DNA from 3 places in the Bradyrhizobium sp. NBAIM08 genome. Region 1 is predicted to be linked to each of the others. Evidence: predicted binding sites of a transcription regulator. Region 1 holds the regulator's gene; each other region holds the start of a gene.

Region 1 (4,176 bases):
GGAGCGCGCTCACTTGCCGGAACAAAAACTGCTGAAAATGTGGAACCTGATCACTTTGTGCATTTTTATACAGAGTTCCGGGAACGGAATACCACCCTTCGGACTCATGAGTCCGTTGGGACTTCTACATTGGACTGATCGACGTGCTGGGCAAGACCTATCTCACCAAGCAAGCCTCTCTCCTGCTCGAATTCGCCAGAACCACCTCGGATTCTGACCTCTCCGCCAAGCTGATCAGCAAGGCCGCCGACCTAAAATCCCAGGCGGACCCGCTGCCGGACAAGGATCAGGGTCCCAAGCCGCCCGACGTCGCGGACATCAGTCCGGGCGATCCGACGGGGCGTTGAACGATGTTGGCCGTGGCGCTCGTCATTCTCGTCCTTGCCATGGCAATCCTCGTTCCGGTCTGTCTCGCCTTCCGCATCATGCCGCGGCGGAGTTGAGCCGACCTCCTCCACCCCGCGATCACGCAGGATAAATCATCCCGCGTGCTGCTTTGCCTCACGCCTGCACTCGGCTAGAACTCTCGCCGCCCATTGACTGATGTGCTCAGCAGGAGTTCGCCCGTGGCCCTGATGCCGGTTTCTGACGCGCTTGCCGCGGTGCTGGCCGGCGTCGAGCCGCTGGCTGAACAGATGGTTTGCCTCGACGAGGCCTACCATCGTGTGCTCGCCCGCGATGTCGCGGCGCGGCGCACGCAGCCGCCGGAGGCGATGTCGGCGATGGACGGCTATGCCGTACGCACGGCCGACGCGGCAAACGATTCGAGGTTGACCGTCGTCGGCGAGGTCGCGGCGGGCCGGCCGTTCGCGGGAAGCGTCGGCCCCGGCGAAGCCGTGCGGATCTTCACCGGCGGCGTCGTTCCCGACGGCGCCGATGCCGTCGTGATCCAGGAGGACACGGCTGCCGACGGCAAACATGTGACGATCAAGGAAGCCGCCAGTTTCGGCCGGCACATCCGCCCTGCAGGCGTCGACTTCCGCGAAGGCGACGTGCTGCTGCGCAAGGGAATCCGCCTCACCGAGCGCGATCTCGCCCTTGCCGCCGGAATGAATCATCCGCATCTCGCCGTCATCCGCCGCCCGAGGGTTGCCGTTCTCGCCACCGGCGACGAGCTCGTGATGCCGGGCACCACGCCTGGTCGCGGCCAGATCGTCTATTCCAACGGCTATGCCCTGCATGCGCTCGCCCGCAGCGAGGGCGCCGAGACCATCGACCTCGGAATTGCCGCCGATACACTGGAGGCGACGTCCGCCGGCATCCGCCGCGCGCGCGAGAGCGGCGCCGACATCCTGATCACGACCGGCGGTGCCTCGGTCGGCGACCACGACCTGGTCCAGCAGGCGCTCAAGGGCGAAGGCATCGCGATGGCGTTCTGGAAGATCGCGATCCGGCCGGGCAAGCCGATGATGCACGGTCGGATAGGCGCGATGCGCGTGATTGGCCTGCCCGGCAATCCCGTGTCGTCCTACGTGTGCGCCTTCCTGTTCATGGTCCCCTTGATTCGCGCCCTGTCGGGCCGTTCAGCGATTCATCATCGGCGCGAGCGCGCCGTGCTGGGCCGCGATCTCGCCGCCAACGACCAGCGCGAGGACTATCTGCGTGCGCGGCTGGAGGAGCGCGACGACGGCACGCGCGTCGCCCTTCCGGTCAGCCATCAGGACTCCTCCCTTCTTGCGAATCTCGCTGCGGCACAGGTACTTCTGGTGCGCGCACCGTTCGCGCCGAAGGCCGAGGCAGGCACGCCTTGCGAGGTGCTCCGGCTGCCCGTCTGAGCCGCCCAGCCACACGCATTCCGCGAGCTTGGCCGCGTTCACCATAAATTAAGCAGTTGCGGAACACATATCGAACATATAGTGTCCGTTCATGATTTGTTTCGAGGATGTAGCGGCTTAGTGCCGGCTTCATCGTGTCGGAATCGAACGACATCAACCGGGGGACTTTGGTCGAGATGTTGACGCGCAAACAATACGAGCTTCTGCGGTTCATCAGCGAACGTCTGAAGGAAAGCGGCGTGCCGCCGTCCTTCGACGAGATGAAGGATGCGCTCGACCTGCGCTCGAAGTCAGGCATCCATCGCCTGATCACTGCGCTCGAGGAGCGCGGCTTCATTCGCCGCCTGCCCAACCGCGCCCGTGCCATCGAGGTGATCAAGCTGCCCGAGCTCCAGGCCGCCGCCGGCAATCGCCGTGGCTTCACCCCGAGCGTGATCGAGGGCAATCTCGGCAAGGTGCGCGCGAGCTCCAGCCCGCCCGCGGACGAGGGCGAGCGCCCCGTCGCGGTGCCCGTGATGGGCCGCATCGCCGCCGGCACGCCGATCGAGGCGCTGCAGACCCGCAGCCATACCATCAGCGTGCCGCCGGACATGCTCGGCTCGGGCGAGCACTACGCGCTCGAAGTGCGCGGCGATTCGATGGTCGAGGCCGGCATCCTCGACGGCGACATGGCGCTGATCCAGCGCAACGAGACCGCAAATACCGGCGACATCGTGGTGGCATTGATCGACGACGAGGAGGCCACGCTCAAGCGCTTCCGCCGCCGCGGCGCCTCGATCGCGCTTGAGCCCGCCAATGCCGCCTACGAGGTCCGCATTCTTCCGCCGAACCGCGTGAAGATCCAGGGCAAGCTGATCGGGCTTTACCGGAAGTACTGATACGGGAAACATCAAGCGCCGCGCGCGTTTCGATCGGCATCGGCGATCCAGGATCGGAGCGGATACTTGTCCGCTCCGGCTGGACGGTTTCTCTGGTTCTGCGCCGGCTGTCCGGTCCATCCTCCCGCGCGACATTCGCCCGCGCAGGCGCACAGCAATCTCGCTCTGCTTCACCGGTAGAGTTGTGCCGGCAGTGCTGATAGCTCCGGCCGAATGCAAGGACGCGAGGTTTGTTCCTATCGAATCCGGGAAAGATAATGTGATCGCGCGCTGCGGACGCGAGCCGCAGATTTGCCCATAACCGAGCAGAGCGTTGTATGCTTCCACTCTGATAGAGGCCTGCGCCTCGAAAGAGACGCGGGTCGCTATCCCAGCATGAGGAGCACCCGATGTGTGACTACAGCCTGCATGCCGTCGCGACGCGCCCCGCCGAAGTCGGCGAGACGATCGTCACGACAACCTTCCGCGGCACCTCGACGCGCGGTTTCGCTTCCGAAGCCGATCCCTCCGTCGCGGTCTGTCTGCTGCCGGGGACGGAGCTCGCTTTCGCCGACAATGTCCGCTACGACAACCGCTGGATCTGGACGCGCACCGTGAACTCTCGCGTCGGCAAGTTCGGCAAGATCGACCCGCACATTCCCGATCGCCATCATGACGCGATCGAATTCCCCGACGGCAAATACGTGCTGGTGACGCAGCTCGTCGAAGGCCAGCGCGCGACCGTGCTGCAATTGCCGGTGACGCAGCCGGTGCCCGAGCGCGAGCACAAGCCGCAGATCGTCGCCGAGACGCGGCCGCCCACGATCACGCGCTTGCCGATCGGCTGACGCCCTGCGCCCGACGGGGCGAGGCCCGGATTGAAATTACCGTCGCCGGCCGAGGCCGGCGAGCCCGGTGAGTTTGTGTTTCAGGACATTCGATCGGCGAGCCTCCGCGCCTCGTCGCCGCACGAAGTTTGAGCCGTCCTGCCTGAATTTTGAACGTCCGCTCCGCAGCCAGATGACCGATGCTGCAATGGCTTGAGGCGGCGGACAGGCTCCATGAAGACCTTCATTCGCGTCGTTGAACTCTGGGTACCCGACCGGGCGCGCATGCGGCTGGAATTCGGCGGCGGCCTCTACGACGAAGGGCTGTCCGCGTTCAAGGCCGTCAGCGAAGAGCTGCACTTCGGATATGACGAGGGACTTCCAGGCAAGGCCTGGGCCTGTGCCCACCCCGTCATCCTCACGAAATTCGCCAACTCCTATTTCAAGCGGACCGATCAGGCCGTTGCGGCCGGCCTCACCTGTGGCGTGGCGGTGCCGGTGTTCGCGGGCGAATTCCTGCAAGCCGTGCTGGTGCTGTTCTGCGGCGACGACGAGGCGCATGTCGGCGCGATCGAGCTCTGGCACAACGATCCTGATCTCTCGCATGAGATGGGGCTCGTCGATGGCTATTACGGCACGGCGGACATGTTCGAATTCAACTCCCGCCACACCAGATTTCCGCGCGGATTCGGCCTGCCCGGACGTACATGGAAGGCG
Region 2 (4,176 bases), on a different contig from region 1:
AGCACGATACCGTCGCCGCCGATCACGGCCTCGCAGTCGCATGCGGTGTCGAGCCGGTCGCGGCCGTCGACGAAGACGTGCCTGGGCGCCTCGGGCAGGGCCACCACGGCGCGCTTCAGCGCCCACAGCGAGGCGCGCAGGATGTTGTCGCGGTCGATTCGCGCCGGCGAGGCGACGGCGACCGAGACCTGCGCGGTGGCGCAGATCTTGTCGAACAGCTTTTCGCGCTCCTCAGCGGTCAGGCGCTTGGAATCGTCGATGCCGCGCGGAATGCGGTCGGGATCGAGAATCACAGCGGCGGCCACCACGGGACCTGCGAGCGGGCCGCGGCCGGCCTCGTCACAGCCCGCGACCGGCCAGACGCCGCGCTTGATCAGCGCGCGCTCGCGGCGGAAGCTCGGAGGAGCAACGGCAATGATGCCTTTCCTACCGGCAGGAACCTTCGCAGCATCGGCCGCAGATATCTTTGCCGCCTTGGCGGGCACAGCCTTCGGCGCGGCCTTTTTCTTCGGCGCGGCTTTGGCTGGGGTCTTGGCGGAGGGGTCCCGAATCATGGCCGGGATCGTGCGCCAGGGGGCTTCGCCAGCGCAACCGGGAACCCAGGATATTCCCGTTATTCAGGCCGCCCGCCCTACTCCGCCAGATGCACCCGCCGGTCCTCGCCCACCTCGATGCCGGGTGCGACCACGACTTCCCAGACATGTGCATCGGGATCGGCAAAATACCCGCAATAGCCGCCGTAATCGGTCGCGTGCGCCGCCTTCAGCAAGGTGGCCCCCTTCTCGACGGCGAATGCCAGCACCTCGTCGACCTCCTCGCGGGTCACGCAATTCCAGGCAAGCGTCATGCCGCGAAAGGTCGTGGGCCTCGGCTGGTCCTCCAAGGACGCGTCCGCCGCGAGCCGATCCCAGTGATAAAGCGCTAGCACCGGACCGCCGGTGTCGTAGAACGCAACCGCCTCGCCGGTCTCCTTCAGCCGGCGCGAGAAACCGAGCGCGTCGTAGAAGGCGATGCTGGCGCGGATGTCGTTCACACCGAGCGTGATGACGGTCAGCCGCGGCACCGGCACGGTGAGTTCCTTGAGCATGCGACACCTCTTGCACGTGTCCGCTCAAAACAGGCTGAGCTGATCACCGTTCCGCTTCGGCCGCGCAAAGTGATCAATGGTCAGCTTGGAGCGCCGCTTGTTGAGGCCGAGTCGCTCGCAGGCGATCTCGAAGCGGCGGCCGATGGTCCAGGCCATCGGTCCGGTGCCCTTCATCCGCTCGCCCCATTTGGCGTCGTAGTCGCGCCCGCCGCGCATGTCTCGGATCAGGGTGAAGACGTGGCGATAGCGGTCCGGATAGTTCGCCATCAGCCATTCGCGGAAGAGATCGCGCACCTCCAGCGGCAGCCGCAGCAGCACATAGGCGGCTTCCTTGACCCCGGCATGGGCGGCGGCATCGAGGATGCGCTCGATCTCGGAATCGTTCAGTGCGGGGATCACGGGCGCGACCATTACCGTGGTGGGAATGCCGGCGTCCGAGAGCTGCTTCAGCGCCTCCAGCCGTTTCGGCGGCGTCGCGGCCCGCGGCTCCATGGTGCGCGCCAGCTTCGGATCGAGCGAGGTGACCGAGATCGCGACCTTGGTGAGGTTGCGCTTGGCCATCCGCTGGAGAATGTCGATGTCGCGCAGCACCAGCGCCGACTTGGTGACGATGCCGACGGGATGCCCTGCGCGCTCCAGCACTTCCAAAATGCCGCGCATGATTTTGCGCTCGCGCTCGATCGGCTGGTAGGGATCGGTGTTGGTGCCGATCGCGATCATCCGCGGCTCGTAGCCGGGAGCCGCAAGCTCCTTCTCGAGCAGCGAAGGCGCCTCGGGCTTCACGAACAGTTTTGACTCGAAGTCGAGCCCCGGCGACAGGCCGAGATAGGCGTGGGTCGGCCGCGCGAAGCAATAGACGCAGCCGTGCTCGCAGCCGCGATAGGGATTGATCGAGCGGTCGAAACCGATGTCGGGGGAATCGTTGCGGGTGATCACCTTGCGTGAGGTGTCGATGGCGACACTCGTCTTGAACGGCGGCAGCTCGTCGAGGCTCTGCCAGCCGTCGTCGAAAGCGACGCGCGCCTCGGCCTCGTAACGGCCGCTGGCGTTGGACTGCGCGCCCCGCCCTCGCCGTCGCGCGCGGTCGATGGCGACGCCAAGCTCGGGGAAATCTGAAGGCGCACCCGCCGGCTCGGAGGGCGCCGTGACCGGCGGGTGCTTGAGAGCATGAGAGGATGCTGGACTCATGCAGCCAAGATAGCACGACATAGGAACAAATCAAGAACACAAACCAAAAACGTGAAAACAACCCCATGCACAGTAGAGCTGCCTAAACTTCGCGCGCCTGCCTTTGACCTCACGCAACACGGCCGTCACGACCATCCCGTTTCATGCCCGACGGATCGATCGCCCCGGAACCGGGTTGGTGACGATCGCGAAGTGAAGGTCGGCAGGAACATGACAATCCAACAAAAAACGGCCGAAGCGAGCAGCGACCTCGATCTGCTCGATCGCTATTGGCGCGCCGCCAACTACCTCTCGGTCGGGCAAATCTACCTGCTCGACAATCCGCTGCTGCGCGAGCCGCTGCGGCCCGAGCACATCAAGCCGCGTCTGCTGGGTCATTGGGGCACGACGCCGGGCCTGAACTTCATCTACGCCCATCTCAACCGCGTCATCCGGGCGCTCGATGTCAGCGTGATCTATGTCTGCGGTCCCGGCCATGGCGGTCCGGGCATGGTCGCCAACACTTATCTCGAAGGCAGCTACAGCGAGATCTATCCCGAGATCGCGCGCGATGCGGATGGATTGCGCAAGCTGTTTCGGCAGTTCTCCTTCCCCGGCGGCATTCCGAGCCATGCGGCACCGGAAACGCCCGGCTCGATTCACGAAGGCGGCGAGCTTGGCTATGCGCTGGTGCACGCCTATGGCGCCGCATTCGACAATCCGGATTTGATCGTCGCCTGCGTGGTCGGCGACGGCGAGGCCGAGACCGGCCCGCTCGCTGCGTCCTGGCACTCCAACAAGTTCCTGAACCCCGCCCATGACGGCGCAGTGCTGCCGATCCTGCATCTCAACGGCTACAAGATCGCCAACCCCACCGTGCTCGGGCGGATGCAGGACGCGGAGATCCGCGACCTTTTCCGCGGGTTCGGCCATGAGCCGCTGTTCGTCAGCGGCGACGATCCCAAATTGATGCACCAGGCCATGGCCGATGCGCTGGACGTCGCATTCGCCAGCATCCGCTCGATCCAGCAGCATGCCCGCGACGGCCGCACAACCGTCGAGCGGCCGCGCTGGCCGATGATCGTGCTGCGCAGCCCGAAGGGCTGGACCGGCCCGAAGGAGGTCGACGGCAAGAAGGTGGAGGGCTTCTGGCGCGCGCATCAGGTGCCAGTCGCAGGCTGCCGCGAGAACCCGGAGCATCTCAAGGTGCTCGAAGACTGGATGCGCAGTTACGAGCCGGAAAAGCTGTTCGATGGCAACGGCGCGCTCGTTGCCGAGCTTCAGGCGCTTGCGCCCGAAGGCGTCAGGCGCATGGGCGCCAATCCGCATGCCAATGGCGGCGTGCTGAAGAAGGAGCTGAAGCTGCCCGACTTCCGCAGCTTCGCGATCGAGGTGACGCAGCCCGGCGAAGTCGTTGCGGAAGCGACGCGCGAGCTCGGCAAATTCCTGCGCGATGTCATCCGCCTCAACGCGAAGGAGCGCAACTTCCGCATCATGGGCCCGGACGAGACGGCATCGAACCGGCTCGACGCCGTGTTCGAAGCCACCGAACGCGTCTGGATGGAGCCCACCGAGCCTTACGACGTGCACCTCGCCCAGGACGGCCGCGTCATGGAGGTGCTGAGCGAGCATCTCTGCCAGGGCTGGCTGGAGGGCTATCTGCTCACGGGACGGCACGGCTTCTTCTCCTGCTACGAGGCCTTCATCCACATCGTGGATTCCATGTTCAACCAACACGCCAAATGGCTGAAGGTGACGCGGGAGCTGCCGTGGCGGCGTCCGATCGCCTCGCTCAATTATCTGCTGACCTCGCATGTCTGGCGCCAGGACCATAACGGCTTCAGCCATCAGGACCCCGGTTTCGTCGATCTCGTCGCCAACAAGAAGGCCGACATCGTCCGCATCTACTTCCCGCCGGACGC
Region 3 (4,176 bases), 110 kb from region 1:
CTCTCGGAGAGCCAGTTCCATTCGGGCTGGACGGTCGGCGCGGGCGTCGAGGCGATGTTTGCTCCGAACTGGTCGGTCAAGGGCGAGTACCTCTATCGCAGCCTGGGCGGCGAGACCTACTTCTCGGGCGTCTTCCCGGTCAACACCGGCACTCTCGACCTCCACACCGTGCAGGTCGGCGTGAACTACCACTTCGGCGGCCCGGTCGTCGCCAAGTACTGAGCTTCGTCTCTGACGCATCATCGTCACGAAAGGCCGGCCTCGCGCCGGCCTTTTTGTTTGTTGCGGCCGCCCGTTCGCTCGCGCTTTTCGAAGGGGTGTGGCCGCTGGGTGACACAACCTTTGGCTTCAATGGTGTAAAAGCAATGACGTTGCTTGAGTCATAAGGTCCGCTGCTCTTCCGCTCTCCGGAAGACCGGAATGAGAAATGGAAGTGGGGAATGGATATGAAGAAGCTTTTGCTGGCTTCGGCCAGCTTGTTCGCACTCAGCGCGTTGGCACCGGCCTCGGCGGCCGATTTGGCGGCCCGCCCCTACACCAAGGCTCCGGTGGCACCGATCGCGGTGTACAACTGGAGCGGTTTCTACCTCGGCGCCAACGCCGGCGGTGGCTGGAGCCGCAACTGTTGGGATCTCACCAGTGTCGGCCCCTTCGTGGTCGCTCCGGCGGTGGCCGAAGGTTGTCACAATGCGACCGGCGCACTCGTCGGCGGCCAGATCGGTTATCGCTGGCAGTCCGCCAACTGGGTGTTCGGTCTCGAAGCCCAGGGCGACTGGGCTGACCTGAAGGGTTCGAACATCAGCTCGCCTGCCGCGCTCGCGCCGCTGGTGAACGAGACCAGGATCGACGCCATTGGCCTCTTCACTGGCCAGGTCGGTTATGCCTGGAACAACGTGCTTTGGTACGTGAAGGGCGGCGCTGCCGTCACTCACAACAAGTACACTGGTAGTTTTGGCGGCGTTACGCTCGACACCGCGAACGAAACGCGCTGGGGCGGTACCGTCGGCACCGGCATAGAATTCGGCTTCGCTCCGAACTGGTCGGTCGGTGTCGAATACAACCACCTGTTCATGGGCAGGCACAACGAGACCTTCACCTTCCTCGGCGTGACCACTCGCACCGACAGCATCAAGCAGGACGTGGACATGGCTACCGTTCGACTCAACTACACCTTCGGTGGCCCGGTGGTCGCGAAGTACTGATCACGATCGACGTCACATCGTCACGAAAGGCCGGCCTCGCGCCGGCCTCTTTGTTTTGGCTGGGTGCTCCGCGAGCGGTTCCGCGCGTTCCTGCTGCCAGATCCCGCCAGCACGCCAACAATCCGTTGACGATTCGCAAGTCCCACTGGAAATCCGCCGCCGTTCTTCCTACGTTCGCTGCCATACCCATCGGCGCCGATCCCGGTTCCGGGCGCAGCGCGCCTTTTTTGTTGGCGCGATCGCGCACCTTTGGGCTTCCTTGAGGGCAACTCGGATGGATGAAGTGATCAAGGCGAAGCGCCAACAACAGAACGCGGGCTCCAGCCTGCGCGCAATTACGATCCGCGGCGCGCGCGAGCACAACCTCAAGAATATCGACGTCGAGATTCCCCGCGACAAGCTGGTGGTGTTCACCGGGCTATCCGGCTCCGGCAAATCCTCGCTCGCCTTCGACACCATCTATGCCGAGGGCCAGCGCCGCTACGTCGAATCGCTGTCGGCCTATGCCCGCCAGTTCCTGGAGATGATGCAGAAGCCCGACGTCGACCAGATCGACGGCCTGTCGCCGGCGATCTCGATCGAGCAGAAGACGACGTCGAAGAACCCGCGCTCGACCGTCGGCACCGTCACCGAAATCTACGACTACATGCGCCTGCTCTGGGCCCGCGTCGGCGTACCCTATTCGCCGGCCACAGGCCTGCCGATCGAGAGCCAGACCGTCTCGCAGATGGTCGACCGCGTGTTGGCGCTGCCCGAGGGTACCCGCCTCTATCTGCTCGCCCCCGTCGTGCGCGGCCGCAAGGGCGAGTACAGGAAGGAGCTCGCCGAATGGCTCAAGAAGGGCTTTCAGCGCGTCAAGATCGACGGCACCTTCCATGAGCTGGCGGAAGCTCCTAGCCTCGACAAGAAATTCCCGCACGATATCGACGTGGTGGTCGATCGCATCGTGGTGCGTGCCGATATCGGCCAGCGCCTCGCCGAGAGCTTTGAGACCGCGCTAAAGCTCGCCGAAGGCCTTGCCGTCGTCGAGTTCGCCGATGCGCCCGCGGCGGCTGCGCCTGCGGAGGAAAAGAAGAAGACCGCGAAAATCCACGACAAGAGCGGGCCCGAGCGCATCCTGTTCTCGGAAAAGTTCGCCTGCCCGGTCTCCGGCTTCACCATCCCCGAGATCGAGCCGCGCCTGTTCTCCTTCAACAATCCCTACGGCGCCTGCCCCGCCTGCGGCGGCCTCGGCGTCGAGCAGCATGTCGACGAAGACCTCGTCATCCCTGAGAAGGATCTGACGCTGCGCAAGGGCGCGATCGCGCCCTGGGCCAAGTCGTCGTCGCCCTATTACGTGCAGACGCTGACCGCGCTCGGCAAGCACTACAAGTTCACGCTCGACACCAAGTGGAAGGATCTGCCGAAGAAGACGCAAAACGCGATTCTCTACGGCTCGGGCGAGGACGAGATCAAGTTCTCCTACGAGGACGGGGTGCGCTCCTACGACACCAAGAAGCCGTTCGAAGGCGTCATCACCAACATCAACCGCCGCTACCGCGAGACCGAGAGCGAGTGGGCCCGCGAGGAGCTGGCGAAATATTTTCACGACGTGCCCTGCGAGGGCTGCAAGGGCTTCCGGCTCAAGCCCGAGGCGCTCTGCGTCAAGGTCGGTGGCAAGCATATCGGCGAAATCTCGGAGCTGTCCGTGAAGGGCGCCGGCGCATGGTTCGAGACCGTGCCGGAGGCGCTGAACGCGCAGCAGAACGAGATCGCGGGCCGCATCCTGAAGGAGATCCGCGAGCGCCTCACCTTCCTGCTCGACGTCGGCCTCAATTATCTGACGCTGTCCCGCTCCTCCGGCACGCTGTCCGGCGGCGAGAGCCAGCGCATCCGCCTCGCCTCGCAGATCGGCTCGGGGCTCACAGGCGTGCTCTACGTGCTGGACGAGCCTTCGATCGGCCTGCACCAGCGCGACAACGCCCGCCTGCTCGATACACTGAAGCGGCTGCGCGACCTCGGCAACACCGTGGTCGTGGTCGAGCATGATGAGGACGCCATCCGCCTTGCGGACTACGTGCTCGACATCGGCCCAGGCGCCGGCATGCATGGCGGCAACATCGTCGCCGAAGGCACGCCCGCCGAGATCATGCGCAACCCGAAATCGCTGACCGGCAAATACCTGACCGGCGAGCTCGAGGTCGAGGTGCCGGAGCGGCGTCCGCCGAACCATCGCCGCACCATCAAAGTGGTGAACGCGCGCGGCAATAACCTCAAGAACGTCACGGCGGAAATTCCGCTCGGCCTGTTCACCTGCGTGACCGGCGTCTCTGGCGGCGGCAAGTCGACGCTGCTGATCGATACGCTCTACCGCGCCATCGCCCGCAAGCTGAACAACGCCAGCGAGGGCGCCGCCCCGCACGACCGCATCGAGGGCCTCGAGCATATCGACAAGATCATCGACATCGACCAGTCGCCGATCGGCCGCACCCCGCGCTCGAATCCGGCGACCTATACCGGCGCCTTCACGCCGATCCGCGAATGGTTCGCCGGCCTGCCGGAAGCGAAAGCACGTGGCTACGAGCCCGGCCGCTTCTCCTTCAACGTCAAGGGCGGCCGCTGCGAGGCCTGCCAGGGCGACGGCGTCATCAAGATCGAGATGCACTTCCTGCCCGACGTCTACGTCACCTGCGACGTCTGCAAGGGCAAGCGCTACAACCGCGAGACGCTGGAGGTGCTGTTCAAGGGCAAGAGCATCGCCGACGTGCTCGACATGACTGTCGAGGAAGCTGCCGAGTTCTTCAAGGCGGTGCCGCGCGTGCGCGAGACTTTTCAGACATTGCACCGCGTCGGCCTCGACTACATCCATGTCGGCCAGCAAGCGACGACGCTCTCGGGCGGCGAAGCCCAGCGCGTCAAGCTGGCAAAAGAATTGTCAAAGCGCGCCACCGGCCGCACGCTCTACATCCTGGACGAGCCCACCACCGGCCTGCAC

The links. The regulator LexA, encoded in region 1, represses DNA repair genes until DNA is damaged. The targets are predictions, from matches to a motif close to TGTTCNNNNTGTGTTCNG.
Region 2: the regulator LexA is predicted to act here: its motif matches at 2,297-2,314, upstream of I6F37_RS18210 (PA0069 family radical SAM protein).
Region 3: the regulator LexA is predicted to act here: its motif matches at 1,363-1,380, upstream of uvrA (excinuclease ABC subunit UvrA).

Annotation. Positions count from the first base shown of each region.
Region 1 covers NZ_JADYVR010000001.1:171,683-175,858, forward strand. The annotation lists gene I6F37_RS00825 (hypothetical protein) at 144-347, shown strand; gene glp (gephyrin-like molybdotransferase Glp) at 567-1,775, shown strand; gene lexA (transcriptional repressor LexA) at 1,952-2,653, shown strand; gene I6F37_RS00840 (hypothetical protein) at 3,043-3,480, shown strand; gene I6F37_RS00845 (GAF domain-containing protein) at 3,694-4,176, shown strand, end outside.
Region 2 covers NZ_JADYVR010000005.1:50,398-54,573, reverse strand. The annotation lists gene I6F37_RS18220 (ribonuclease HII) at 1-554, opposite strand, end outside; gene I6F37_RS18215 (VOC family protein) at 632-1,087, opposite strand; gene I6F37_RS18210 (PA0069 family radical SAM protein) at 1,112-2,275, opposite strand; gene I6F37_RS18205 (phosphoketolase) at 2,486-4,176, shown strand, end outside.
Region 3 covers NZ_JADYVR010000001.1:62,461-66,636, forward strand. The annotation lists gene I6F37_RS00300 (outer membrane protein) at 1-222, shown strand, start outside; gene I6F37_RS00305 (outer membrane protein) at 447-1,202, shown strand; gene uvrA (excinuclease ABC subunit UvrA) at 1,477-4,176, shown strand, end outside.